Regions from separate parts of the Gordonia sp. NPDC003376 genome, predicted to be linked through region 1. Evidence: predicted binding sites of a transcription regulator. Region 1 holds the regulator's gene; each other region holds the start of a gene.
The links. Region 1 encodes LexA, which represses DNA repair genes until DNA is damaged. Its sites were predicted from a motif close to CGAACANNTGTTCG; they were not measured.

Region 1 (9,506 bases):
TCGGTGGCACGACGCATCGCCGACGAGACCCACACCAGCATCGGCGACGCGATCGGATACTCGGTCCGGTTCAGCGACCGCTCCGGTGCCGACACCCTGGTCAAGGTGATGACCGACGGCATCCTGCTGCGCGAGATCGCCTCGGATCCGATGCTCCGCCACTACGACACGCTCATCATCGACGAGGCGCACGAGCGCAGCCTGAACATCGACTTCATCCTCGGCTACCTGCACCGGCTGCTGCCGCGCCGCCCCGATCTCAAGGTGATCATCACCTCGGCGACCATCGAACCCGACCGATTCGCGCGGCATTTCACCACCGCCACCACCGAGGTGCCGGTGCTCGAGGTGTCCGGCCGGACCTACCCGGTCGAGGTCCGGTATCGGCCGCTGACACTGCGTGACGGAGCCGATTCCGGCAGCGAAGAGGGTGGTGGCGAGCATGCCGACCTCGACCTGTTCCAGGGAATCGACGCCGCGATCGGCGAGCTGTGGGGAGCCCACGGGCGCGGCGACATCCTGGTGTTCCTGCCCACCGAGCGTGACATCCGCGAGGCCGCGTCGACGCTGTCGCGACGTGTCGCCACCGGGGCCGAGGTGGTCCCGCTGTACGCACGACTGTCGATCGCCGATCAACACAAGGTGTTCACGCCGTCGGACGGCCGTCGGATCGTGTTGTCCACCAACGTCGCCGAGACCTCGTTGACGGTGCCGGGCATCCGGTATGTGATCGACTCGGGCACCGCTCGCATCTCCCGCTACGCTACGCGCACCAAGGTGTTGCGCCTGCCGGTGGAACCGGTGTCACAGGCCAGTGCCCGCCAGCGCGCCGGCCGCTGCGGCCGTGTCGCCCCGGGTGTCTGCATCCGGCTGTACTCCGAGGACGACTTCGACGCCCGTCCCGCATTCACCGACCCGGAGATCCTGCGCGCCAACCTCGCGTCGGTCATCCTGCAGATGGCGTCGTTGCGTCTCGGCGACATCGCGGCATTCCCGTTCGTCCAGCCTCCGGACGCGCGATCGGTGCGCGACGGCATGGCCGTGCTCACCGAACTCGGTGCGATCGTCCCGGCGGACAGGGGGTCCGGTGACGACAAGGGTTCCGGTGACGAGGTGTCGCGAGGCCCCCGGCTCACCACCGTGGGCCGCTCCATGGCCCGCATCCCGGTGGATCCGCGGATCGCCCGCATGCTGGTCGGTGCTCACGAGGAGGGCTGCCTCGACCACGTGCTGGTGATCGCGGCCGCCCTGTCGATCCCGGATGTGCGTGAGCGACCCGCCGAACACCGGGAGGCCGCCGACGCCTCGCACCGCCGGTTCGTGGTGCCCGGATCGGAATTCCTCGGCTACCTCGCCTTGTGGCGGCACCTGAATGAGCAGCGGAAGCAGTTGTCGGGCAACCAGTTCCGCCGCACATGCGAGCGGGAGTTCCTGCACTATCTCCGCATCCGGGAGTGGCAGGACCTGCACCGCCAGCTCCGTGGCATCGTCGACGATCTCGGGTGGGAGATACCCGAGACCGAGCAGAATCCCGATGCGATCCACCGGGCGATCCTCGCCGGGCTGCTCGGCAACATCGCCGCCCGCAACACCGAGGGCCGTGAGTACACCGGCGCCCGGAACACCACGCTGCTGATCTTCCCCGGCTCCCCGCTGTCGAAGAAGCCGCCCGCCTTCATGATGGCCGCCGAGATCATCGAGACCTCACGGCTGTTCGCGCACACGGTGGCGTCGATCGATCCCCTGTGGGCCGAACGGCTGGCCGGCGATCTGGTCAAACGCACCTACAGCGAACCGCACTGGTCGAACAAGCGCGGCGCGGCGATGGCCTACGAGCGCGTGACGCTCTACGGTGTGCCGCTGGTCGCCAGACGTCGGGTCGACTATGGGCCGGTCGACCCGGTGACCGCGCGCGACCTCTTCCTGCGCCATGCGCTCGTGGAGGGTGACTGGCACACCAATCATGGGTTCTTCCAACGGAACCGGACCCTGCTCGACGAGGCCGCCGACGTCGAACACCGCGCACGGCGACGCGATGTCGTGATCTCCGAGGACCAGCTGTTCGAGTTCTACGACCAGCGGGTGCCCGCCGAGGTCACCTCTGCCCGACACTTCGACTCGTGGTGGAAGGCCGCCCGCCGCGCCACCCCGGATCTGCTCGACCTCACCCCCGCCGACGTGGCGGCCGACGTCAGCGTCGCCGACACCGACTATCCCGGGGTCTGGGCCCAGGGCGACACCCGCCTGGAGCTGCGGTACAGGTTCGAGCCCGGCGCTGCCGACGATGGTGTCACGGTGGTCATCCCGGCTCCCCTGCTACCCCACATCCGCAACGCCGGTTTCGACTGGCTGGTCCCGGGGATGCGGGAGGAACTCGCCACCGAGCTGGTCAAGACGCTGCCCAAACAGCTGCGCAAGACGATGGCACCCGCGCAGCGCTTCGCCACGCTCGCGCTGTCCCGCCTCAAGCCGCGCTCCGAACCGTTGGTGCGCGGGCTCGCACGCGAGCTCGCCGAGATCACCCGGCACCGGGTCCGTCCCGAGGACTTCGACATCGACCGCGTCCCGGCGCACCTGCGGATGCACTTCGCCCTCGCCGACCCGACGGGGAAGATCACCGCACGTGCAGACTCGCTGGCCGAATTGAGTGGTGCCACACCATCTCCCGCTGCCATCGCGCCGGCCGTGCGGCACACACGCTGGACCGCTGACGGTATCGGCACACTCGCCGTCGACGAGACCGTCCGTGTCGCCGGACAACAGCTGACCCGATATCCGACGCTGCGCGTCGCCGGCGATCCGGCCCGTCCCCACGGCGTCGAGGTCACCGCCGCGGCATCGACCGACGAGGCGGCGCGGCTGCACCTCCCGGCGGTGATCACCCTGCTCGACGCCGCGATCCCGCCACTGAGCGCCAAGGCGTCGTCGGGGCTGGACCCGGCGGGCCGGCTGGCGTTGAGCCAGAACCCCTATCGCGAGTCGGCGCAGTTGTTCGCCGACTGCACCCGACGTGCCATCCGCGACCTCGTGTCCGCGGACGCGGCCCTCGCGGTCCGCGACCCGGCCGCGTTCGAGAAGATGGTCGCGACATTGCGTCCACGGGTGACCGCGGTGGCCCCGGAGTATCTGCGACTGGCGGTTGATGCGCTACGCGAGGTGGCGCCCCTGCGTCGCGTGATGGACACCCACTCCGGTCAGGTACCGGCCGACGACGTCGCCGAACAGCTGGAGAACCTGATCTTCGACGGATTCGTGCTGGCCACACCGCACACCCATCTCGAGGATCTGCCACGGTACCTGGCGGCGGCACGGTCACGACTGGAGCAGTTGCCCGCATCCGCGGCCCGCGATCACGACGCGATGGCCAGTGTCGACCGGGTGATCGCCCGGTGGAATCAGCGCCTCGAGCAGGTGCCGGAACCGCGCCGCGACCGAGTCAACGAGCAGGCCCACTGGATGGTCGAGGAACTGCGGGTGGGGTTGTTCGCCCAACGTCTGGGCACGCGGTATCCGGTGTCGGAGAAGCGGGCGCTACGAACCCTTGACCGACTCGGCTGAGACGGCGCCGTTGACCCCGACCGCATCCCCGTGGCGAGAGCGTTCGTCGCGCAGGTCGTCGATCTCGCGCTGGAAGTCCTCGAGCGAATCGAACGACCGGTAGACCGATGCGAAGCGCAGATAGGCGACCTCGTCGAGGTCGCGCAGCGGCTTGAGGATGGCAAGACCGACCTCGTTGCTGGGGATCTCGGCGGCACCGGAGGCGCGGACCGCCTCCTCGACCTGCTGGGCGAGCTGGGCGAGGTCGTCCTCGTCGACGTGGCGCCCCTGGCAGGCCCGCCGCACGCCGCGCATGACCTTCTCGCGGCTGAACGGTTCGGTGACGCCATTGCGCTTCACCACGGCGAGCACGGCGGTCTCCACGGTGGAGAAGCGGCGGCCGCAGGAACTGCACGAACGTCGTCTACGGATCGCCTGCCCCTCGTCGGCGACACGCGAGTCGATGACCTTGGTGTCTTCGTTTCTGCAGAACGGGCAGCGCATACCACGACAATACCGTCCCACCGGTCAGCGGTAACGCGGCGTCAGCAGTGGTTGCCCGACCTGGAGACCGCTGCCCGCCATGTCGTTGAGCTCGACGATCTCGTCAATCACCACCCGGGTCGGCATGTCCGGGGCCACCCGGGCGGCGATCGATCCGAGTGACTCCCCCGCCCGGACGTGCACCACCTGGGTGGAGACCGGAGACGGGACGGCGGCACGCTGGTAGTCCGAGCCGGCGATCGCGACGATCCACACCAGCATCGCGAGCGCGGCACCGGTCATCACCGCGACCGCGGTGGTGCGACGCCGACGATGGACTGCCGACAACACACCCCTCGACGCGGTGGACACCGGGACCCGCACCGGGTCGGCACAGGCCACACGGCCGGCCCCACCGCGCATGGCACCGGCACGACCCGCCACCACACGGCCACGACTCCGGATCTCGGCCGCGGCGCGGCGCTCGCCGGTGTGGGGTTCGCCGAAGCCGCGGGGCTGGACACCCGCGCGGGTGCCCTCGACCTCGCCCGGGTGCCCGAGCGCACCGCGGCCGCCGGGACGCCGACCGACGGGGTGACGATCGGCGCCGCGGACCCCTGCCGCAGGTCGCGGTACGGCGGCGACGGATATCCGGTCGGTGGGTGTGCCCACCCGACGTTCGGTTGTCAGGGTTGTCTGCATGAGAGAGAGCCTCCCGTTTCTCGATCACGCGTTCGATGAACTGTTGTTCGAAGTTCTATCACGGAGCTCTGACGAATGTCGTGGAAACACCTCGAACAGGTGTTTGAGGTTGTCGGGAACGTGGGATAACCTCGACCACAGAGATGCCGACGCGGGGCGGCACGGAAAGGACACGTACGCGATGAGTGACAAGACGCGGCGCGCGGCCGGGTCGTCGGGCGCGAAGTCGAGGGCCGGGTCGTCGAAGGCGGGGTCGCCCAAGGCGGCGTCGTCGAGGGCGGGATCGTCGAGGACCGGGGCGTCGAGGGCCGCGGCCGACCCGGATGCGATCGATCCGGTCGTCATCGAGGCCACGCTGACCCAGCGTCAGCGCGAGGTGCTCGAGGTGATCCGCCGGTCGGTCCGCGAACGCGGGTACCCGCCGAGCATCCGGGAGATCGGTGATGCGGTGGGTCTCAACTCGACCTCGTCGGTGGCCCACCAGCTGCGCACCCTCGAACGCAAGGGCCTGCTCAAACGCGACGCCAATCGGCCGCGTGCGGTCAACGTGCAGGACAACCAGATCGACCCGAATCCGTCGGACGACCCGACCGCGGCCGGTCTGCCCACCCCGGCATTCGTCCCGGTGCTGGGCCGGATCGCGGCCGGCGGACCGATCCTCGCCGAGCAGGCGGTGGAGGATGTCTTCCCGCTACCGCGCGAGCTGGTCGGAGACGGATCGCTGTTCATGCTCAAGGTTGTCGGCGAGTCGATGGTCGACGCCGCGATCTGCGACGGCGACTGGGTGGTGGTCCGTCAGCAGAATGTGGCCGACAACGGTGACATCGTCGCCGCGATGATCGACGGCGAGGCGACCGTCAAGACCCTCAAGCGGGGCAACGGCCAGGTGTGGCTGATGCCCCACAACGAGCTCTTCGACCCGATCCCCGGCAACACCGCCGTCATCCTCGGCAAGGTCGTCACCGTGATGCGCCGGGTCTGACACCCGGCTGAGTCGCCTCGACGAGAACCGCCTCCCGGAATCGCATCCCGGAAGGCAGTTCTTCAGACGGCGTCATCGTGCAGCGGTTGTCGCACAGGGATTCCCACACCGTGATTCACGGCCTCGCGGTTGTCACACGCGATGCACGGCCGTGCGGTTGTCAGCCCGCCAGGACCGCGGCTGCAGCCGCTCGCGCGTCGGCAGCCTGCGAGGTCGCCAGGGCCGCCCGTGCCGCGTCGCGGCATTGCGCCAGCGACACCTGCCCCAGCCGTGCACCGACACCCGCCGCCGCGACGGGGGCACTCGACAACGAGCTGACGCCCATCCCGACCAGGACGCAGGCGAGGAGCGGATCCGCGGCCGCCTCGCCGCACACCCCGACGGGTTTTCCGGCATCGGCCCCGGCCCGGGCCACACCCTCGATGAGGTGCAGCACGGCGGGCTGCCACGGATCGGTGAGCTCGGCGAGCTCGGCCGACATGCGGTCGGCGGCCATCGTGTACTGGGTCAGGTCGTTGGTCCCGATCGAGACGAAGTCCACTTCCGCGAGCACCGCCGACGCCAGGATCGCCGCCGACGGGATCTCGATCATCACCCCCGCGATCATTCCTCGCGCACGCACTTCGGCGGCGAACTCCGCGGCCTCGGCCGGACCGGCGATCATCGGTGCCATCACCCGCGCGGTGGCACCGGACTCGTGCGCGGCCCGGGCGATGGCATCGAGCTGGTTCATCCGGATCTCGGGATGGGTTGCGGTGAGCCGGTTTCCGCGAATACCCAGCGCGGGGTTCGCCTCGGTGTCGTGGTCGACGAACCGCAGCGGCTTGTCCGAACCGGCGTCGAGCGTGCGGATCACCACCTTGCCACCCGGGAAAGCGTCGATCACCTCGCGATAGAGCGCCGCCTGCTCGTCGATCGTCGGCTCGTCGGTGCGGTCGAGGAAGGTCAGTTCGGTGCGGAACAGGCCGATGCCCTCGACCGGATATCCGGTCGCCGCGCGCGCGGAGACCCCGTCCGCGACATTCGCGAGCACCGCCACCTCGTGACCGTCGGCCGTGCGGCCCGGTCCCGACCATGCGGCGACGACCTCGGCCTGCCGGCGGCTCGTGGCCACCGCCGCCTGCGCGGCGGCCGGAGCCGGCTCGATCTCGACGGTGCCCGTGGTGCCGTCGACGAGCACGGTGGTACCTGCCGCCACGGCACCGAGTCCGGGCACCGCCACGACACACGGGATGCCGAGCTGGCGGGCGATGATCGCGGTGTGGCTGGTCGGTCCGCCCAGTCGGGTGACCAGGGCGGTGACGAGCGCGGGATCGAGACCGGCGGTGTCGGCGGGGGCCAGGTCGTCCGCGAACAGCACCGACGGCGAGTCCGGTACCGGGACACCGGGTTCCGGGAGCTCCAGGACCTCGGCGATCACACGGTCGCGGACGTCCTCGAGGTCGGTGACGCGCTCGGCCATCACACCCCCGAGGGCGGTGAACATCTCGGCGAACTGGGCGGTGGCCCCGCTCGCGGCGAGGGCTGCGGGAGCGCCGTCGGCGATGCGCTTGGCCACTGCGCCGGTCCAGCCGCGGTCCTCGGCGAGCCCTGCCGTGGCGATCAGCACCTCGGCGGCCGCCCCCGAGGCGTGTGAGGCCCGGTCGCGAAGTCGCGCGGCCACCGCCGCTGCCGCCGCGGTGAACCGGGCCTGTTCGGCGCCGCGGTCGGCCTCGCCCACCTCGGTTCGGGTCTCGAGGTCGCCGGCGGGCCCGATGCGCACCCCCGCCCGGACCACCGGCCCGTATGCGATTCCCCCGACCACCGGAGTGCCCTGCAGCGACTTCATCGCCACCTCGTCCTTCAGCTGATTCACGACCGTGCCCTTTCACTCTGCACTCGTCTTGTGATCGAAGTTACAAGAAAAGCTTGACTTGTCAATACGTTCAGGCGTAAACACAGATATATCAACACCGATAACCACTTATATCCACAACCCTGGTGAGTGGCGTCACTCGATCGGAGCAACGTGTACGCGGAAGAACGACAGCGGGCGATCGCCGAACAGGTGAGCACGCACGGCCGGGCGTCGGTCAGCGACCTCGCCGAACAGTTCGACGTCACCGGCGAGACCGTTCGACGGGATCTGGCGATCCTGGAGCGCGGCGGACACCTCACCCGGGTCCACGGCGGTGCCGTGCGACCGGACCTCGCCCAGATCGGCGACGAACAGGGCGTCGCCGAGCGCGCGTCGAGCAGCTCGGCCGAGAAGGCGGCGATCGGCCGCGCGGCGGTCCGGTTCCTCCCACCGGACGGGGGTTCGGTGATCGTCGACGCGGGCACGACGACCTATCAGGTGGCACTGCATGTCCCGCAACAGCGGCGACTGACCCTGGTGACCAACAGCATCCCGGTCTCGGCGGTGATGACGGCACTCCCCGACTGCACCCTGCAGCTCATCGGCGGCCGGGTCCGCGGCGTCACCCAGGCGGCGGTCGGCGCGGACGCGGTGTCGCGCCTCGAGCGTCTGCGGGCGTCGGTCGCGTTCATCGGTGCCAACGGACTCAGCGAGGGCCTCGGGCTGTCCACGCCCGATCCCGAGGAAGCCGCGGTCAAGTCGGCCATGGTCCGCGCCGCACGGAAGGTGGTGGTCCTCGCCGATTCCTCGAAGATCGGCCGGGAGGATTTCATCTCCTTCGCCGATCTCGACGAGATCGACGTCCTCGTCACCGACGGCGGGATAGACCCGGCGTTCTCGGCGGCACTCGTCGCCCACGGTATCGAGGTCGTCATCGCATGATCGTCACCCTCACCGCACATCCGAGCCTCGACCGCACTCTCGAGATCACCGGCCCTCTCCTGCGCGGGGAGGTGCAGCGGGCCGTCGATGTCCGCAGCGAACCCGGCGGCAAGGGCATCAACGTCTCCCGGGTGATCGCCGAGAGCGCCATCCCGACCCGCGCCATCCTGCCCGCCCACGACGGCGATCCGCTGCTGGCCGCCCTCCACGGCGTCGGGCTCGAGATCGACGCCGTCGGGGTCACCGGCGACGTCCGCACCAACATCACGATCGCCGAGACCGACGGCACGACCACCAAGATCAACGCACCCGGACCGACGTTGGACGCCGACGCCGCCGACGCGCTCACGGCCCTGCTGCTCGATCGCGCCGCCGACGCCACCTGGGTGGCGTTGTGCGGTTCGCTCCCGGCCGGCGTCCCCGACGACTGGTACCGCACCCTCGCCGATGCCCTCGCCCCCCTGGGATGTCGCGTCGCGATCGACACCTCGGGCGCCCCGCTGACCGCGGCCGTGACGGGGCCGGTCGACCTGATCAAGCCCAACGAGACCGAACTCGCCGAGGCATGCGGTCTCGATCCGGCCGCGATGCGTGATGCCGTCGCCGGTGGCGACCTCGGTCCCGTCGTCGACGCGTCCCGGGTGATGGCCGAGCGGATCGGCGGCAGCGTACTCGCCACTCTCGGTGCGACCGGCGCGATCCTGACCACCACCCGTGGCAGTTGGTTCGCCGCACCCCCACCGATCGTTCCCCGCAGCACCGTCGGTGCCGGCGACTCGTCGCTCGCCGGTTACCTCATCGCCGCGACGCGCGGCGACGACGAGCCCGGCCGGCTGCGATCGGCGGTCGCCTATGGTGCCGCGGCCACCGCGCTTCCCGGCACGCAGCCGCCTCGCCCCGAACATCTGGACCTCACCCACGTCTCGGTGACCGGCCTGGCGACATCCACGGCGCCGACCGGATCACCCGTCCCGACAATCCCGACCCCCACGGGTCTCTCCCCGCAGTAAGGAAAACCCATGT
Region 2 (9,506 bases), on a different contig from region 1:
TCCGCCGGTCACGGTGCCGGCGGTCCACCACAGTCCACCGGTGATCACGAACGCCATCACCGACCCCAGGAGCAGCCCGATCCGGGCGAACACCGTCGCCCGCCGACCTCGGGCGGGATGGGAGGGATGGGAGGGATGGGACGGCGGACGCCGCGGCGATGCCTGCGGTACCGACACCGGTGGGTCCGGAACCCGCAACGGCGGCATCCGGGTTGCCGGCGATCGGCGGTATGCCTCACCTGCGGTCAGTCGGTGGCCGTCATCGGCACGGAACCCTCCGCCGGGTGGCCGTCTCGGCGGCGCGGCTTCGGGTGGGTGATCAGCGCCGGGTGACATTGCGGGCCAGGCCAGCCAGCGGGGTCTGTGCATTCCCTGAGCACCACGTCCCACCCGACACATCCACCACAGAGCACGGGAATTGACCAGTGATTCGGCTCACAGTTTATCCATGGCTTTCGTCACAAATCGGACTCTCGCGAATTGCCCCCAGCGCGGTCCGACACGCCGTAATACGCAGGTAATACACGGTAAAATCGCGCCGTTATTCATCCGTGATACGCCGACCGCAGGTCGAGATGTCGGAAGTGACCTGACCGTTACCAACCCCGTATGGTCGCCACCGGTCCGCGAATCACCCGAAATCGAGGGTGAATCAGAGGAGGAAAACGATGACGACCACCATGAAGAAGCTCGCCGTTCGCGCCGGCCTGATCGGTGCACTGGCTGTGGCACCCTTCGGTCTGGCCACCGCAACCGCCTCGGCCGACACCGGCCACAACTGGGACGCCGTCGCCCAGTGCGAGAGCGGCGGTGACTGGGGCATCAACACCGGCAACGGCTACTACGGCGGCCTGCAGTTCACCCCGAGCACCTGGGCCGCCAACGGCGGCACCGGCAGCCCGGACGGCGCCTCCCGCGAGGAGCAGATCCGCGTCGCCGAGAACACCCTGGCCAGCCAGGGCCCCGGCGCCTGGCCGGTCTGCGGTCAGTACCTCTGACCGTCTGACGCAGCTGCGTCCGATTCCGTGTCACCGACGACGGTGCTGTCTTTCCGGGTGAGCAACCGTGCCGCCAGCGGGAAGAGCAGCACCGTCGTCGCGCCGGCTGCGACGAGGATCGACGCGAGCTGCGCACTCATCAGGTCACTGTCGACGGCGACGCTGGTGACCGCCACGATGATCGGCAGGCCGGTCGCCGCATAGAACGCCACCTGAACCCGTTGCCGCTCGTCCGGCGGCGTGGCGCCGTGCCCGATGAATCGTTCCGACACCCATACCGGGACGCCGCGGGCCACCCCGATCCCGATCACGAGGATCACCCACAGTCCGGGACGGCCGGCGACGGCACCCGGATCGATGTTCATCCCGGAGGTCACGAAGAACACCGGGATCAGCAACCCGAAGCCGATCACCTCGAGTCGTCGGGTGACCCCGCTGCCCTCCGGGAGCAGGCGCCGCAGGATGAGCCCGGCGGCGAAGGCACCGAGCACGACGTCGAGGTCGAACACCGCGGCCACCGCCATCAGCGACGCCAGCAGCAAGACCACCACCCGCACCGACAGCTGGAAGGTCCCGGCGTCCATCTCGGTGATCGCCGAGCGCAGTCCCGGTATCCGCGACGCGTGCGCAGGCACCCGGGCGATGAGCAGCACCGCGATCGCGAACAGGACGAGGACGATCGCCGCGCCGAGCAGGTTGCGGCTGGTCAGCAGCAACGACATCGCGAGGATCGGCCCCAACTCGCCGATCGCACCGTGCGCCATCACCGAGCGACCCAGCGGCAGTCGTAGCAGACCGTCGGCCTTGAGGATCGGCAACAACGTCCCGAGCGCGGTCGAGGTCATCGCGATCGCGATGGCCACATGTGCGGTGAAATCGCCGGTGTCGACCAACAGCGCCACCGCCGTCGTCGCGATCACCAGGCTGACCAGCCAGGTCCCGCCGGCGACGGCACCGGTCCGACCGCGCAGCAATGACGAGTCGAGTTCGAATCCGGCGAGCAGGAACAGCATGCCCAGGCCCAGCTGACTCACCGCGGACACCGAGCCGGGATCGGCGATGTCGAGGACATAGGGACCCACCAACATGCCGAGCACCAGCAGGACCACGACCTCGGGTACATAGCGCCGGGTCAGGCGGGCGACCAGCGGGGCCAGGACAGCCGCGACGGCGATCCAGAACAGCGTCGTGGCACTGGATGTTTCCGAGGTTGCCTCCGCGGCGAGAACGATCACCCCGATGATCTTGCCGCACAGGAGCCCGGATCAGCTGCCGGCGGGGTCCTCGCCCGATTCCAGTGCGGAGCCGTCGAGGGCGCTCACGGCGATGCCGTAGGGCAGGAACCGCACCCGACGACTCGGGTCGGTGTTGTACTGGTTGGCGCGCAGGGCGTCGAGTTCGGACGCGTAGACCTGCTCGACCCGCGCACCGCCGGTGTCGTCGACGACGAACACCGCCCACACACCGGACCCGGTCTGTCCGGTGGTCGCCGGTTCGCGCCGGGTCTCGGTGCGGCGGCCGGCGGCGTCGACGAAGTTCGCCCACACACCCGGCGCGGCATTGCCGGCGAACATCTTCCCGAACACCTCGCGCAGGCCCTCGCCGGCCTCGCGGGCGAATCTGTCGAGGTCGTCCGGATCGAATCCGAAGGGCCCGTTCTCACCAGCCATCAGTGGCCTCCCATCGTCGGGTACGGAGCCGCTGTCGGGCGGCCCTGTCCTCCAGTGTGCACTCCGTCACCGTCAGTGGCCGGTGCGCAAGCGCTCGGCCAGGCGGTCCAGCACCCGCAACGTGACCCGGAGGTCGTCCATGTCGATCGGCGCCGCATCCGACAGGGGCGTCTCGTCCAGGGCACCGACGAGGCGCTCCACCCAGAACGCGCGCACCTTGGCGATCGAGTCGTCGGCGACCGGCGTGCCGTACAGCCGGACCGATCGCGCATCGTCGGGGTCGGGACGACGTTCGATCATCGCCTTGGCCTCGAGCGACCGCAGCGCCGCGCTGAGATTGCTCCGTTTGAGCACGGTTGCATCGGCGGTCTCGGCGGGCGTGGTCCCCGGATTGCGGTCGATCCACCGCATCACCGACGCCTCGGTCCCGGAGAGTTCCACCGCCCCGACGGCCCCGCGGGGGCCATGCGGTTCCACCTCACGCCCGACACGCAGGACGCGGTCGGCGATCTCGATCAGCAGATCGTTGCGGTCGACATCCGTCATGTAGATATGTTTTCATAACCAAATGAGCACGTCCACCTCTCCCACCGATTCCACCCGTGGCACTGCGGGTCAGCCGTCGACCACACGAGGTGGCGTCACCGGACGACTCCTGTTGGTCCTGGCCCTGTTGTCGGCAGTGGCACCGTTCGCCACCGATCTGTATCTGGCGGCCTTCCCCGAGATGACCGAGGAACTGCACGCGTCGGAGACCGCGGTCCAACTCTCCCTGACCGCATTCCTCGTCGGTGTGACGGTCGGCCAGTTGACATTCGGGCCGTTGTCGGATCGGTTCGGACGTCGCACGCCCCTGTTGGTGGGTTCGGCGCTGTGCGTCGCCGCGGGTGCGGTGACGGTGATGGCACCGACGGTCGGCGTGCTGGTGGCCGCCCGTTTCGTCCAGGGCCTCGGCGGGGCGGCGGGCATGGTGATCGGTCGCGCGATCATCGCCGACCTGGCCGTCGGCAAGCAGGCTGCACGTGCCTTCAGCCTGATGATGATCGTCGGCGGCGTGGCGCCCGTCATCGCCCCACTGGTCGGTGGATTCCTGGTCGGCCCGCTGGGCTGGCGCGGCATCCTGGGCGTGGTCCTCGCGTTGTCGGTGGCGATGCTGGTGGCGATCATCACCGTGATCCGAGAGACCCTTCCGCCGGAGAGGCGTGCACGTCGCGCAGTTGGTGCGTCGGACACCGAACACGCGCCGTCGGTGCTACGAAACCGTCAGTTCGTCTCGTACAGCGTGGCCTTCGCCTTCGCCTTCGCGGTGTTGATGGGCTATATCTCGGCATCGCCGTTCCTCTATCAGGACATGATCGGGCTCAGCAGTTCGCAGTACGGCCTCACCTTCGGCGCCAACTCGCTGTGCCTGGTCTGCGTCAGCGCGTTGTCCGCGCGCCTCGTCGCCACCCACGCCATCCGCGACCTGATGCGAACCGGCCTGTCGGTGATGTCCACTGCGGTCATCGTCTTCGCGATCCTGGTGGCCACATCGGCGCCCTCCTGGTCGTTGGCCATCCCGCTGGTCGCCGTGGTCGGCAGCCTGGGTCTGGTCTTCGGTAACGGGACGGCACTGGCCCTCTCGTCGGCGGGGGCGCGCGCCGGTCGCGCGTCGGCGGTCATCGGAGCATTGCAGTTCGGCATCGCGGCGGCGGTCTCCCCGCTGGTGAGTATCAAGGGCTCGGCCACCGCGGCCCCGCTGGCGATCGTCATGATCGTCGCCGCCTCGATCTCACTGTGCGCGTTCACCATCGCCGGCCGCAGCCAGACCGAGATCACCGAACAGCCGGTGTAGTTGCGCCATTCGGTCGCATCGGCGCTCCGGACGCGCGCGGTAGTCATGAATGTGTTACCACTGTCGACCGTACAGTACTCTGTTGCACTGCCCCTTGAATCCGCCTACGCCAACGCCGGCACCCCAGAAGACAGACTCAATCATTCACTGGCCGTTGATGATTGAGCCGAGAGGAGCGCAGCGACGAGGCGTGTCGAAACCTCCGCCGGCCGACCTCGCCAACACACCCACCTCTGAGGTGGTCACCACCCAACGCAAGCTGCGGAGATTTCGACACGGGTCCTCGCGATGCTCGGTCCCGGCTCAATCAGCAACGGGCCGTTGACGAGGCGTGTCGAAACCTCCACCGGCCGACCTCGCCAACGCAACCACCACCAGCTACAGAGATTTCGACACGGGTCCTCGCGATGCTCGGTCCCGGCTCAATCATCGTGTAGCCGCTGACGAGGCGTGTCGAAACCCCCGCCGGCCGACCTCGCCAACGTGACCCCCACCGACGTGGTCACCACCCAACGCAAGCTGCAGAGATTTCGACACGGGTCCTCGCGATGCTCGGTCCCGGCTCAATCAGCAAAGAGCGCGTGACTCAATCATGGAAGACGGATCGGCTCAATCATATTGTGGCCGTTGATGGTTGAGCCGACAAGGAGCGAAGCGACGAGACGTGTCGAAACCTCCGCCGGCCGAACTCACCAACGCAACCAGCGGAGGCTCCGACACCCACCCTTATCTCTATGAAGTTCTCAAAGAACACAAGCTCTATCGACAGTCAGGCAGCATTCGGCAGTTCATCAGCGAACCGCCGGTTGTACGCCGGAATCGGACGACGACGCGGATCCACCACCTCCGGTGGGAGCAACCACGGATGAGAGTCGGGTCCCATATACACATCCCATCCGTTGTGATGCACATCGGCATGACACGAGGTGCACAACAGGCAACCGTTGGCCAGGTCGGTGGCACCACCATCCGACCAATGCGCGATGTGATGGGCCTGAGTCCTCGACGCCGGGGCACCACACTTGATGCAACACCGATCCCGCTCGAACAACGCCCGCCGCTGACCGGCGGTGAACAACCGTTTCGCCCGCGCCATATCCAACGGAACCCGTTCGCCGTCGACGATGGTCATCACCACCACACCGTCACACGTCGTTTCGAGGAGGGTGTTGCGGGTGATCGAACCGCCGAACGCCAACTCGGTCTTGTTCGGTGCATCCGCAGGTACCGACAGGGTGATCAACGCTGCCGGTAGAGCAGTGACCGACCGTTCCCCGGCACCGGCGGCCATATCCACAACCATCTCCAAGGCGTCAGCGCGACGTCGGGGCGCCTCGCGGGGGTCTGTCGAACCATCCGGCTGCGGAACCGGAGCCGACAGCTTCTCGATCGCCGTCGCGAGCTTCTCCCCGACAACAACATCAAAACTGCCCGACACCGAGACTCGCCCATCATCGGTGCGCCCGATATCCAGAGCGTTCAGGTTGCGGTCTTCTTTCGCCGGGCGTCCACCGTCGGTATCCGATGAGTGATGGTCCCCCAATTGGTGGGCGCGTGCCATCACCTCGGCCGGTGTCGCGCCGGACAGGACTTGGGCGAGCAGGTCGCCTTCGAAGGTCGCCCAGGTGTCGGTGTCGGGTGGTTCTCCGGCGCGTAGTCCGATCTGGTTGAGTCCGCGCACGATGGCGTCGACGTGTTCACCGGAGATCGCTCCGTCGGCAGCATGGTTCAGTGTCCTGCCGAGGGTCGTCGACGTCCCGATCCGCTGTATCCGGGCAGCGACGGCGGGTGCGAAGCCCATCTCGATCAACAAGGCGATCGGCTTACGCCCGTGATTCTGCGCAACCCCCAGCCGGTCGAGATGACCAGCCCCGGATGCGGTCAATGCATCCACGACGTTCCTGATGGTGACCAGTGTCTGCAGGTCCGCGAAGACGACCGGCCCGGTCGGATCGTCGTCGAAACGACAATCGATGAGTGCGTCGAGAATGGTGTCCAGCTCCCCCTGCATGTGTTCCATTGTAGCGAACATATAGGCGAAGGTACGCCGAATTTGCAAGTCGAACAATATTTATGGATGGATTGTGAAGCCTGTTCACCCTGGGGGTTCGGGTTCACCCGTGGGGCTGTTGGGATGCCGACATCGTCAGCTCACTGGATTGGTTTCGACGTCCGCCCCTTCGTCACTGGTCAACCCAGGCGACGACCGGCCTGGCAGCGAGGGGGCGCCCTGGCCCGCCGGTTGGACATGTCGAAACCAACCAGCGACCCGTTGGTTGCGTTGAGTACCTCGGCCGGCGGAGGTTTCGACACGACTCGTCGCTCCGCTCCTCAGCGGCTCAACCAGCAACTGCCAGTAATTGATTGAGATGCCAAACCCACCCGGCGGAGGCTTCGACACGACACGTCGCTCCGCTCCACATCGTCTCAACACCCCTACTGTACAACCACTTTCGAAGGCAAAGCAGGGACCGAGTCGAAACGCGGCCGACGTCAGACGAGACCCGCGTCGTGGACGAGGATCGCGACCTGAACGCGGTTGGTGGCGTCGAGCTTGGTGAAGATGTGCGAGATGTGGGCCTTGACGGTCGCGACGGACAGGTGCAGGTCGGCGGCGATCTCGGCGTTCGACGCCCCGCGGGCCAGGGCAACAGCGACGTCGCGCTCGCGATCGGTCAACGCCGACAACGCATCCTGCGCGACGCTGGAACCGCCGGTGTCACCGTTGTCGACGACCTGCCGGATGAGGGCGGCGGTGACCGACGGACTCAACGCGGGTCGACCGTCGAGGACGCCGGTGATGGCGGCGACGATCTCGGCGGGCGGGGTGTCCTTGAGCAGGAAGCCGTCGGCACCGACGGCGAGCGCCCGCACCACGTAGTCGTCGGCGTCGAAGGTGGTCAGCACGATCACCGCCGGTGGGTCGTCCCCCGACTTGAGCGCAGAGGTGGCGGCGATCCCGTCCATCTCCGGCATACGCAGATCCATCAGGACCAGGTCCACCGGGTCGGCGGTATGTGTCTCGACGGCGACGCGCCCATCGGCGGCCTCGGCCACGATCTGCAGGTCCGGGGTTCCGCCGAGCAGCAACCTGAGTCCCGAACGGACCAGTGGGTCGTCGTCGACGATCATGATGCGAGCACTCACCGCGTGCATTCTCCTCTCACTCCTGTCCCGGAAGCCAGACGTGCAAGATGAACATCGCATCGTCGGTCCGCGTCACCGAGTGTCGGCCACCGCTCAGGGCGACCCGCTCACCGAGCCCGATCAACCCCAGGCCGGACGGGGGCAACACCGACCTCGCATCGCCGATCGGCAACGGATTGACCACCAGCAGGTCGATCCCGGATGCACGGGCGGGTTCGATCCGCACCGTCACCGTCGCCGCCGGTGCATGTTTGCGCGCATTGGTCAGCCCCTCCTGAACACAGCGATAGAGGGTGCGGACGGTGCTCGCCGACACCGCGTCCAGATCGGCCGACAGGGTGTAGCCGATGCGCATACCGGCGTCGCGGTTCTCCTCGATGAGCGCTTCGATGTCGGCCGGGCGGACCTGCGGCAGTTCGGGATCGGCGTCACCGGGGCCTTCGCGGAGCACCCCGAGCACCTCGCGCAGTTCGGTCAGTGCCAGCCGCGAGTTCTCCTCGATGGTGCGGGCGGTCTGCGTGACCTCCTGCGCCGACAGATCGTCACGGAACGCGAGCGCACCGGCATACATGCTGACCGTCGAGATCCGATGCGCCAGAACATCGTGCATCTCACGCGCGATCCGCGCCCGCTCCACCGACCGCGCCTGCGAGATCTTGGCCTGCTGTTCCTGCTCGGCGAGCATCGCCCGCGACCGCCAGCTCGCGAGAAGCTCACGGCGCGAACCGATGTAGAGGCCCCATGCGATCAACGCCCCGACGATCGCCACGGTGAGTACCACGATCAGGAACATCGGCTCGGATGACGGCGTCGGCCCGGGCACGATCCGCTCGGCCAGGACACCCGCACCGATACCGAGCACCGCCTGCGGCACGATCTCGCGCCACCGCCGCCGCGTCGACAACGACACCAACGCCAGTGCAGCAGGCCCCGATACGGTGATCGACACCAGGCTGGCGACCGCGGTGAAGGTGCACACCACCACCGGATGGGCCCGACGCCACCACACCGCCACGAGTCCGGCGACGCCGAGCAGGACGTCGATCGCCAGCCACCACCGTGCATGCTCGATCTGGTACTCGAGGCGTCCGGTCGTGGCGATCGCCGAGATCACCAGCATCAGCAGCAGTCGCCAGAGGTGCCCCCATCTCGTCAGTCGCGGTTGATAGTCCTCCGGGCGCATGCCCTCACCGTAATGGGGGGCAACCCGGATACGCCTCATCCCCGCGGCGGGGGTGGTGTGCGACTTTCGGCTGATACCGATTCGAGCCCCGCGGCCGATGTGGCACGCCACCCGCACGCGAAACGATGAATGCCATGATCACCGTGGAGAACCTCACCAAGCGATACGGCGACTACGTCGCAGTGGACGACATCTCGTTCGCATGCCGGGCAGGGCAGGTCACCGGCTTCCTCGGACCGAACGGTGCCGGCAAGTCGACGACGATGCGCATCATGGCCGGACTGACTCCCGCCACCTCGGGCCGGGCGACCATCGACGGCCGCACCTACCGCGATCTGGAGAACCCGGCCACCGAGGTGGGCGCGCTGCTCGACGCCTCCGCCCAGCATGCCGGACGTACCGGCGAAGAGATCCTGCGGCTGAGTGCCATGACGATCGGCGTGCCACGCAGCCGCGTCGACGACATGCTCGAGCTGGTCAGCCTCACCCCCGAGGAGGCGGGGCGCCGCGTGCGCAACTACTCCCTCGGTATGCGGCAGCGCCTCGGCCTCGCCAATGCGCTCATGGGCGATCCGCACATCCTGATCCTCGACGAGCCGGCCAACGGTCTCGATCCGGCGGGTATCCACTGGATGCGCGGACTGCTCCGGGACTACGCCGACCGCGGCGGGACG
Region 3 (9,506 bases), on a different contig from region 1:
CGTACGCGGGCGGTGCCCGGTCTCGCCGGTGGGGTGGTGTGGCTGGTGTCGGCCTGCAGCTTCATCGGCGTCTACGCCGACACCCTGTTCTGGGTGCGGGCCCTGCAGGTGGTCCTGGTGCTGCTCGTGGTGCCGTTCTGTCTGGCCCTGTCCATGCCGGTGACGGTGGTGCGCGCGGCCCTGGGTTCACGCGGGCAGTCGCGGGTGGACGCGGCGCTCGACACCCGGACCGCGCGGGTACTGGCGTCACCGGTGGTGACCTCGGCGGGGGTGATCGTGACGCCGTGGCTGATCTACCTCACGGGCTGGTATCCGGCGATGCTGCGGTCCGATGTGCTCGACACCCTGACGCGACTGCTGCTCGTGCTCTGTGGGCTCGGTTACTTCTATGCCCGCCTCCAGCTCGATCCGGTGCCGCGTCGGTACCCGCAATGGCTGACGCTGCTGCTCTCGCTCGCGGAGACCATCGGCGACGGCGTGCTCGGCGTCGTGCTGTGGCAGGGGTCGATCGTCGCCGCGTCGTATTACGAGGCCCTCCACCGCACGTGGGGGCCGTCGATCCGTACGGACCAGACCGTCGGGGCGGGCATCCTGTGGATTCTGGGCGATGTGATCGGGCTACCGTTCCTGCTCGTCGTGTTCTCGCGGTTCCGGTCGGAGGAACGCCAGGTGGAAGAGCTGGCCGACGCCCGGGAAGAGGAGTCGGTGCAGGATGACGACGCGCCGGCTCCGACGCTGTGGTGGCAGGACCATCCCGAATTGCGTGAGCGGTTCCGGTGAGTGGTCGAGGAGGAGGTGGCCAGGGCCGGGATCGAACCGGCGACCTTCCGCTTTTCAGGCGGACGCTCGTACCAACTGAGCTACCTGGCCGGACGACATCGGTCCGATGCGCTGACGCGCACCGGACCGACGCCGAGATGGCGACCCTGACGGGACTCGAACCCGCGACCTCCGCCGTGACAGGGCGGCGCGCTAACCAACTGCGCCACAGGGCCATATTCTGTTGTCCGAACTCGTGAGAGTTCAGGCGTACCCCCTACGGGATTTGAACCCGCGTTACCGCCTTGAGAGGGCGGCGTCCTAGGCCGCTAGACGAAGGGGGCCTGGTCTCACACGCGGAAGCTATCCGCATGGGAGCTGCACTAGCGTAGGACACATCCGGCCCAAAACGTAAATCGCCTGGTCAGAGGGATGGAACCGGGGCTTCGGCGGCATCTGGGGTCGCGTTGGCGGTCTCGCGCTCCACCAGGTGGTACGAGATCACCGCGAGGGTGATCGCGCCAATCGTCAGGCCGATGATCGCCCCGAAGCCGTCGGTCGCGAAGTCGACGAGTGCGTTGGTGAAGGTGTAGACGATCGCCCCGATCCGCAGTGACCGCAGCGGCCACACCGCGGTGGTGCGGTTGCGTGCGATCATGGCCGGCAGTGCCAGCGGAAGGGTCAGCGCGCCGCTGAGGAACAGGATCCATCCGGTGGTGTCGTCGGTGCCGAGTTCCAGGGTGATGTTCAGCTCGGCGAGACGCTCGGGGTCGAGCGTCCACTGCAGGATGCCGACGATCACTGCGACCGCCGATCCGGCCACCAGCAGCCAGCCGCTGAGGGTGAGCAGTTTGGGGCTGCGGCACACGCCGGGGATCGCCCGGATGCATCGCTCACGGAGCTGCAACAGACGGTCGGGGGTGTCGGGTGCGGCGTCGACCAGTGCCCGGATGTGCGCGACGGTCTCGGGGGCGACGTCGTATTCGTCTGTGTACGTGAGTAATCGGATGGCCTGGGTCCGTCTGCGCGGGGTGAGGCCATGCGTGAGCCCGTCGGCGGCGATGGCCGCGGCATTGGCCAATGCCTCTGCGGCCGAGGGCTTCCGGAGATCGCGAACCGCTCTGCCGATCACCAGGATCAGTAGGACGAGAACGTACATGATCTCCGCAGCCGGGCCGTAGAAATAGTCGTTGTCCTTGGTGACGAACTTGCCCACCTCATCCAGGAACAGTCCGAATCCGATGCCGCCCAACAAGATCGTCACGGCTCGGGCCGTCGGTCCGAGGAACATCCAGCCGGCCACCAGGGCCAGCATCATCAGTGCACCGCCCCAGAGTGCGTGTGCGATGTGCAGGGTGCCGCCGCCGACCTGTGGATAGCCGGTGGCCGCCAGATATCCGCGCGTGACCAGGATCGTGGCGACGGCGAAGATCAGGAACCATTCGACCGCCGATGTCCCGTTGACGGTGCGGGTGACGGCGGGGGTACGGCTCGCGGGCATGACTGAAGTATTGCCGCGTTGCCGGAATTGTCCACAGGGGTCGGGGAAATTCGGTGACGACGGAGTTTTGTCGGTGGGCTCGTGTACCGTGGCCTGTAATCGAACAACAGTTCTCTACTGCAGGTCACAGGCACTCCGGGGGGAGGTGATCAGATGACGACCACACCCACGACATCACTGTCGTTCACCGATTCCACCTGGCCGCAATTGCCATTTGACAATGCCGATCTATTGGGTGGGGTCGACCCGAAAACACCCGAACAATCCTCCACCAACGACTTGTTGATCGGGTTACGCGAGATCGATCGAGGACGATCGTTCCTCGCCTGGACGACCTACCGGTCGGTGATCGAACTCATCGGCCGCCACGTCGACGCCGACCGTGGTGTGGCCGGGGCACCATCCGGGTTCGTCGATCTGGCCAAGAAGATCTCCCGTGTGCGTGGCATCACCCAACGCGCCGCCGAACTCCTCATGGACGAATCCATCGCCGTTCTCCACCACCTGCCTCACGTCGCGGAAGTATTGCGGGACGGCTGGATCACCCCCGAGTTGATGAAGGTGGTGGTGTCACGGACCGCGCTGGTACACGGTCGCGAATCAGCACCCAAAGTCGACGCCGAGATCGCCGAGCTGATCCGCCGACGCCGACGACTGTGGTCGAAGAAAACCATCACCGACATGACCGACCGAGTCGTGTTCCGCCACGACCGTGACGCCGTCCGTGAAGCCCGCGAACGATGCCTGGACAAACGTGGCGTGTGGACCTCGTTCAGCAATGACGGGACCGGGGAGATCGCCGGCACCATGGCCGCCGACCGCGTCGAACTATGCGGCCTCGTGATCAACACCCTCGCGAACACCGTGTGCCCACATGATGGGAGATCCTCGCAGAACCGGAAATCCGATGCCATGTTCGCACTCCTGTCGGGCACCCAGTTCGAGTGTGACTGCGGTCGGGAGGACTGCCCCGCCGAGATCCCCGAAGCCGGGACGATCCCACACGTGCAGTACGTCATCCACCTGATGGCCAACGAAGCCACCGTCGCCGACCTCGACACCGTCACCGGCCGACCCCGACCCGAACCTGAGCCGGAAGGTCACAGCGACAACAGTTCTGAACGGCAGCTCGATCTCGACGTCACTGCGACCGGTGCCACCGAGCAGCCCGACGACACTCCCACACCTGATGACACCCATCAGTCGGCACGCCGCGAGCGTGACGCGGCAGTCGAGGCGGGACCGACCGGCATCGACACGGCCGCGAATCCGATTGTCACACCCGATGTTCCACCGACTGTGGCGTCGACCGGTTCCTCGGACCTGCCGGCCGGTGCCGCACCCGGGTATCTGTTCGGCAAAGGTGTCATCGCCCCGGAGTTCGTGCGGGACCTCGCCTCCCACCCGAATGCCCGGTTCACACGACTGGTCCCCTCAGGTGTTCGGCCCGAGGATGTGGTGTTGCCGCCGACCCTGCCCTCCGATCCGTATCGGCCCTCAGCAGCCCTCGACACATTCGTGCGTCTGTCCTATGGCACGTGTGCCGATGTGGCGTGCACCCGAAGCTCATTCGATGCCGATCTCGACCACGTCACCGAATACGATCACCACAACCCGGCGGCGGGTGGGCAGACCACCCCGATCGGGCTGAATCCGAAATGCCGGTTCGATCATCTCCACAAAACCCATTCCGGGTGGATCGATGATCAATACCGTGACCCCCACACCGGCCGGCTGGTCATCGACTACACCACCCCCGAAGGGCTGATCCTGCCCGGACCCGCGGAGACCATGGAAGATTTCTTCCCCGGCCTGAGGAGATACCGGTTCGACGACCCACCACCAGCCCCACCGGGGACACATCTGAAACCCGACGGGGAGCGAGTGCTGGACCAGGACCCGAACCTGTCCCACACACATCGACTGGCCCGCAAACTCCGACGCCGACGACTCGAACGCCAACGCAACCGTGCCCGCAACCAGACACCCGCCGGCCACGCGGACTCACCCGCCCCACCCTTCTGAGGACGGTCGGCTCCGCCGGTGACTCTCGGATCGGGCCCGAACACGAAAAAACCCACCGTTTCCGGTGGGTTGTCTCTTGGTGGCCAGAGCCGGGATCGAACCGGCGACCTTCCGCTTTTCAGGCGGACGCTCGTACCAACTGAGCTACCTGGCCGAACGGTGCCGGTCATGAACCGAAACCTTGGCGACCCTGACGGGACTCGAACCCGCGACCTCCGCCGTGACAGGGCGGCGCGCTAACCAACTGCGCCACAGGGCCATATTCATTTGTGTCCGAACTCGTGAGAGCTCAGGCGTACCCCCTACGGGATTCGAACCCGCGCTACCGCCTTGAAAGGGCGGCGTCCTAGGCCGCTAGACGAAGGGGGCCGGTTCTCCGGTCGGAGGCGCTCCGTTGGGAGCTGAATCAGATTAGGACACTGCGCGACAAAAACACAAATCAGCAGGTCAGTGGGGTATCTCGGTCAATTCGACATACCCGGGGTGGGGGTTGCGTGACTGCGCCGTCGGGCGGGGTAAACTCTGTTCGGCTCCGCTCCGGCGGGGCTTACCTGCCCCTATAGCTCAGTTGGTAGAGCTACGGACTTTTAATCCGCAGGTCCCAGGTTCGAGCCCTGGTGGGGGCACCACGAAGCCAGAAGTTCTCAGGTGCTGCCGGTACGGTGACGCCGGCCGGGTCGATGATGCCCGGCCGCAGTCATGTCATCGCCGGGAAGGAACTCGATGTCCCCGAACAGTCCCCGACTCGAGAACGAACCGTCCCGCCGCACGCGGGCACTCGGTCCCGTGATGCGGAAGCTGTTCGGCGGCGTGCCGTTGTTCCTCACCGTGGTCCTCGTCGGCATCATCGCCGGTAGCGCCACGTTCCTCGCGGTGAGCCCCGACAAGCACTCTTCTGCAGCGGATCCCTCGGCCGATCAGATCGAGTCGGCACGGGAGTCCGTGGCGTCGGCCACGATGATGTTCGGGCTGATGACGTCGGCCCTCGGCAGCGCCACCGGCAGTATCAAGAGCATCTCGGAGGGCGCCGGCAGCATCTTCGACGCCGTCGACACCGCCCACACCGCGTCCGGCCAGATCGTGTCGGCGTTCGATTCCGCACCCGGGACCGCGGGCGCCGGCGGCGACGTGCGCAGCATGACGGTCGCGATGTCGAATGGCATCGGCGACCTGCAGTCGCTGGCCTCGACGGCGGGGCAACTCGATTCGCTGGTCAGCCCCGTCATCACCTTCCTGCAGAAGAACACGGTCCCCGGCAGCGCCGATCTGCTCACCAACCTGACCGCCCTGCAGTCGTCGTCGCGGGAGATCGCGAACCAGCTCGGAAACCTCGACGACCTCAAGAAGGAGATGAAGACCCTCGGCGATGCCGTCGACGAGGCGAGCGGTCACCTCGACGAGGGCGTGACGCAGGCACAGCAAGCCGCCCGACAGTTGAACACCGGGCTCGGGCAGCTCGCGTCGGCCCGCGGTGACACCGTCGCGGCCGCGAACTCGGTCAGCAAGGGTGTCGGCCAGCTCACCACTGTGCTCAACTCGATCTCCAACAACCTCGAGTCGGCCGCCGACAACCTCACCCCGGCCGGGGAGCAGGGAGTCCTCGCGGCGCCTGTCGTGGCGGTCGACAACTCCGACCGCACGGCGACCTCACTGCTCGTCGGTGGCGGCTCGGCCTTTCTGGTCCTGGTCCTGATGCTCGTCGTCGGCCGTGTTCTGCGACGTGGTGACGCGACGTCGAACGACGCGGCGACCGGGGCCGACGAGGGCCCGGACGACCGGTCCGACGACGCCCCGGCGACCGAGGAGTTCAGCGCGCTTCGTCCGTGATCGCGCGGTGTACGGTCACGGGGATATCGACCCTGGTGTGACCCTGCTCATTCGGTACGCTTTGGAGTGATATCGACGGCAGGGAAGACGCATGAGTCCAGCTCGCAAGACCGGTGTGGCTCCGGCGTCGGCTGGTCGAATCGGCTGGACCCGGGCTCGACGACGCTACGCCGCCCGGGTGTGGGGTGTCGACGGCGAGCCGGGTGCGCGAGAGTGGGCGGGGCTCGGCGCCGCCGACCGTGGCCGGCTCGCGCGGCGTGCGATGGCCGTGGCCGTCGCCTCCATCGTGATCAGTAATGCCCTGATCGGTCTCGAGACCTTTCTGCTGGTGCAGCTCTCGTACAACGGAGGGCAGCTCACCGTCGAGGGGACAATCGGCGCACCGAACTTCCCCGACATCGTCACGGCCGTGATCGTCTGCATCGTCGTCAACGTGGTACTCGGTGTGGTGATGCACTGGCCGCAGGTCCGTTGGTTCGAGCTCGGGTCTCCTGCCGATCACGCCAGACGTGTCGCCGTACAACGCATTCCGGGCCTTCAGGTGGTCGGGACGATGATCGCCTGGGCGGCTGCGGTGCTCAGCTACGTGATCCTGTCGGTCCGCGATCTCACCATCAGCACCCTGTTGGGTGTCACCGTCGCATTCACCCTCGCGGGGATGTCGTGCGCCTGCCTGACCTATCTGTTCGCCGAGCGGGCGTCGCGGCCGCTGATGATGGTCGCCCTCGCCGACGATCCCGCTTCGACCATCGTGCACAGTGTGCGTGGCCGCATGCTGGCGGTGTGGGCGGTCAGCTCGGCGGTGCCGATGATCGGTCTGGTCATCCTCAATGCCGGACGTCATCTCGAGCTGCTACCCCCGGTCACCGGTTCGGTCGACTGGGCGGCGTTGGTGCTCGCGGTCGTCGGGCTCGCCTCCGGTGCCCGGGTGGTGGTGCTGGTGGGGCAGTCGCTCAGTGACCCGCTCACCGAGCTGCGGACCGCCGTGGAGAAGGTCCGTGCAGGCGACTTCGAGACCCATGTCGACGTGTACGACTCCTCCGAGATCGGAGTGTTGCAGCACGGCTTCAACGAGATGGTCGCCGGCCTCGACGAGCGGGAACGCATGCGCGAACTGTTCGCCCGTCACGTCGGGGACACCGTCGCCGAGCTGGCGATCGAGAAGGGGATGGGTCTGCACGGCACCAACACCGAGGTGGGGGTACTGCTCGTCGACATCATCGGCTCGACGACGATCGCGCAGGAGCGTCGCCCCGAGGACACCGCGGCCCTGCTCAACGAGTTCTTCGAGATCGTCGCCCAAGTCGTCGACCAGCATGCCGGATTCGTCAACAAGTTCGAGGGTGACGCCGCATTGGCGGTCTTCGGCGCGCCGGTCAAGATCGACAATCCGGCCGGTGCGGCACTCGCCGCGGCACGTGAACTCGCCCGTGCGCTCACCGACGCCCTCGACGTCCACTGGGGTATCGGGGTGTCGTTCGGGGTGGCGTTCGCCGGCAATATCGGAGCCGAGCGGCGCTATGAGTACACCGTGATCGGCGACCCGGTCAACGAGTGCGCGCGGCTGTCGGAGATGGCCAAGACCAGCCGGGTTCCGGTGCTCGCCAGCGGCGCCGCGATCGCCGACGCGGCGGAGGAGGCCGATGAGTGGGCGCTGCTGGGCAAGCGCGTGATGCGCGGCCGCACCGAGCCGACCGCGATCCACGCACCCGTGGCACTCATGCCGCACGGACCGACGTCGGTGGGCGAGATGCTCACCGGACTGTTGCGCCCGGCGCGCTGGCTCGGCGCCGCCGGTGTACTGAACTCGGACTGATATCGACCAACCCACTCCGGTGCGCCGGGGTGACGACCACAGGGGGAACGCATGAGCGGATGGACGACCGGAGACATCCCGGATCAGTCGGGACGGACCTTCGTGGTCACCGGCGCCAACAGCGGTCTCGGGGCCGAGACCGCCCGGGCGTTGATCGATGCCGGTGCCCGGGTGATCCTGGCCTGCCGCAACACCGCCAAGGCCGACGCCGTGGCCCGTGAACTCGGTGAGCGGGCCGAGGTGGCCGCCCTCGACCTCGCCGACCTGGCCTCGGTGCGGTCCTTCGCCGACGACCTCGCCGGCGCCGACGTCCTGATCAACAACGCCGGTGTGATGGCGGTGCCGCTGGGTCGCACCGCCGACGGGTTCGAGATGCAGATGGGCACCAACCATCTCGGGCACTTCGCGCTGACCGCGCTGGTGTTGCCGAAGATCACCGACCGGGTGGTGACGCTGTCGTCGGGCATGCATCAGCTGGGTCGGATCGACCTCGACGATCTCGGCTGGGAGCGTCGCCGGTACCGCGCCTGGCAGGCCTATGGCGACTCGAAGATGGCCAATCTGATGTTCGGGCAGATCCTCGCGGAACGGTTCGACGCCGCCGGTGACACCCGCAAGTCGCTGATCGCACACCCCGGGTACGCCGCCACCGGACTGCAGGGCCACACCGAGTCGATCATGGACAAGGTGATGGTTCTCGGCAATCTGTTCGCCCAGTCCGCGGCCGACGGCGCCTTGCCGACCCTGTTCGCGGCCACCTCGCCGGCTGCGGTGAACGGCACGTTCTACGGGCCGACGAAGCTCTTCGGGATGCGCGGCGCGCCGGGGGAGTCCGGGTTCAGCGGACGGGCGCGCGACGAGCGGATCCGGGCCGGTCTGTGGACCGCATCGGAGAATCTCACCGGTACCTCGATCACGCTGTAGCGCAGCCGATCACCACACACCCGGCGGGCGGAACTGCACACTGATCCGCGGGCCGACGCCGGTGCACTTGGGTACCGCGTGCTCCCAGGTGCGTTGACAGCTGCCACCCATCACCAGTAGGTCGCCCGCCGACAGCAGGAACCGGATCGACGGCCCACCCCCGTTGGGGCGCAATGCGAGTGGACGCGGTGACCCCAGCGAGAGGATGGCGACCATGGTGTCGTGGGTCGCGCCGCGGCCGATCCGATCCCCGTGCCACGCAACCGAATCCGACCCGTCCCGATACAGGCACAACCCCGCGGTCGCGAACCCCTCGGGTAGTTCCGGGCGGTAATGGGCGCTCAGGGCATCTCGTGCATGGACGAGCAGCGGATCGGGCAGCGTCTCGCCGGCGGGGTACTGCGCGAGCAGCCGCGGCACGTCGACGACGCGGTCGTACATCCGGCGACGCTCGGCCCGCCAGGCCGCGTTCTCCCGCAACGAGTCGAACAGGGCGTCGGCGCCGGTGATCCAGCCCGGTCGGAGATCCACCCAGGCGCCGTCGGTGAGTTCGCGGCGCGTCACCATGCCTGCGAGCTGCCCGATCTGCGGTTCGGTGTCGTCGGGATCGAAGATCGAACCCTGCATGCCGACGGACGTCATACGGCCAGAGTA

Region 2: a site for LexA is predicted at 6,528-6,541, ahead of ACWDUA_RS21735 (DUF222 domain-containing protein). Genes of this name have one in related genera too.
Region 3: a site for LexA is predicted at 2,361-2,374, ahead of ACWDUA_RS13800 (DUF222 domain-containing protein). Genes of this name have one in related genera too.

What each region holds. Positions count from the first base shown of each region.
Region 1 covers NZ_JBSFRM010000002.1:273,672-283,177, forward strand. Annotated here, with positions in the region: gene hrpA (ATP-dependent RNA helicase HrpA) at 1-3,558, shown strand, start outside; gene nrdR (transcriptional regulator NrdR) at 3,532-4,041, opposite strand; gene ACWDUA_RS03520 (LysM peptidoglycan-binding domain-containing protein) at 4,066-4,722, opposite strand; gene lexA (transcriptional repressor LexA) at 4,904-5,704, shown strand; gene ptsP (phosphoenolpyruvate--protein phosphotransferase) at 5,865-7,532, opposite strand; gene ACWDUA_RS03535 (DeoR/GlpR family DNA-binding transcription regulator) at 7,713-8,483, shown strand; gene ACWDUA_RS03540 (1-phosphofructokinase family hexose kinase) at 8,480-9,493, shown strand; gene ACWDUA_RS03545 (PTS fructose transporter subunit IIABC) at 9,503-9,506, shown strand, end outside.
Region 2 covers NZ_JBSFRM010000029.1:23,029-32,534, reverse strand. Annotated here, with positions in the region: partial or broken gene ACWDUA_RS21765 (LCP family protein) at 1-207, opposite strand, end outside; gene ACWDUA_RS21760 (transglycosylase family protein) at 669-998, shown strand; gene ACWDUA_RS21755 (cation:proton antiporter) at 986-2,230, opposite strand; gene ACWDUA_RS21750 (hypothetical protein) at 2,264-2,668, opposite strand; gene ACWDUA_RS21745 (MarR family winged helix-turn-helix transcriptional regulator) at 2,741-3,214, opposite strand; gene ACWDUA_RS21740 (multidrug effflux MFS transporter) at 3,237-4,502, shown strand; gene ACWDUA_RS21735 (DUF222 domain-containing protein) at 5,272-6,513, opposite strand; gene ACWDUA_RS21730 (response regulator) at 6,996-7,649, opposite strand; gene ACWDUA_RS21725 (sensor histidine kinase) at 7,666-8,832, opposite strand; gene ACWDUA_RS21720 (ABC transporter ATP-binding protein) at 8,958-9,506, shown strand, end outside.
Region 3 covers NZ_JBSFRM010000011.1:157,592-167,097, reverse strand. Annotated here, with positions in the region: gene ACWDUA_RS13825 (cytochrome c oxidase assembly protein) at 1-780, shown strand, start outside; tRNA gene ACWDUA_RS13820 (tRNA-Phe) at 797-870, opposite strand; tRNA gene ACWDUA_RS13815 (tRNA-Asp) at 919-995, opposite strand; tRNA gene ACWDUA_RS13810 (tRNA-Glu) at 1,031-1,103, opposite strand; gene ACWDUA_RS13805 (hypothetical protein) at 1,184-2,260, opposite strand; gene ACWDUA_RS13800 (DUF222 domain-containing protein) at 2,414-4,285, shown strand; tRNA gene ACWDUA_RS13795 (tRNA-Phe) at 4,363-4,439, opposite strand; tRNA gene ACWDUA_RS13790 (tRNA-Asp) at 4,468-4,544, opposite strand; tRNA gene ACWDUA_RS13785 (tRNA-Glu) at 4,582-4,654, opposite strand; tRNA gene ACWDUA_RS13780 (tRNA-Lys) at 4,839-4,914, shown strand; gene ACWDUA_RS13775 (hypothetical protein) at 5,009-6,112, shown strand; gene ACWDUA_RS13770 (adenylate/guanylate cyclase domain-containing protein) at 6,204-7,928, shown strand; gene ACWDUA_RS13765 (oxidoreductase) at 7,980-8,852, shown strand; gene ACWDUA_RS13760 (alpha-ketoglutarate-dependent dioxygenase AlkB) at 8,862-9,494, opposite strand.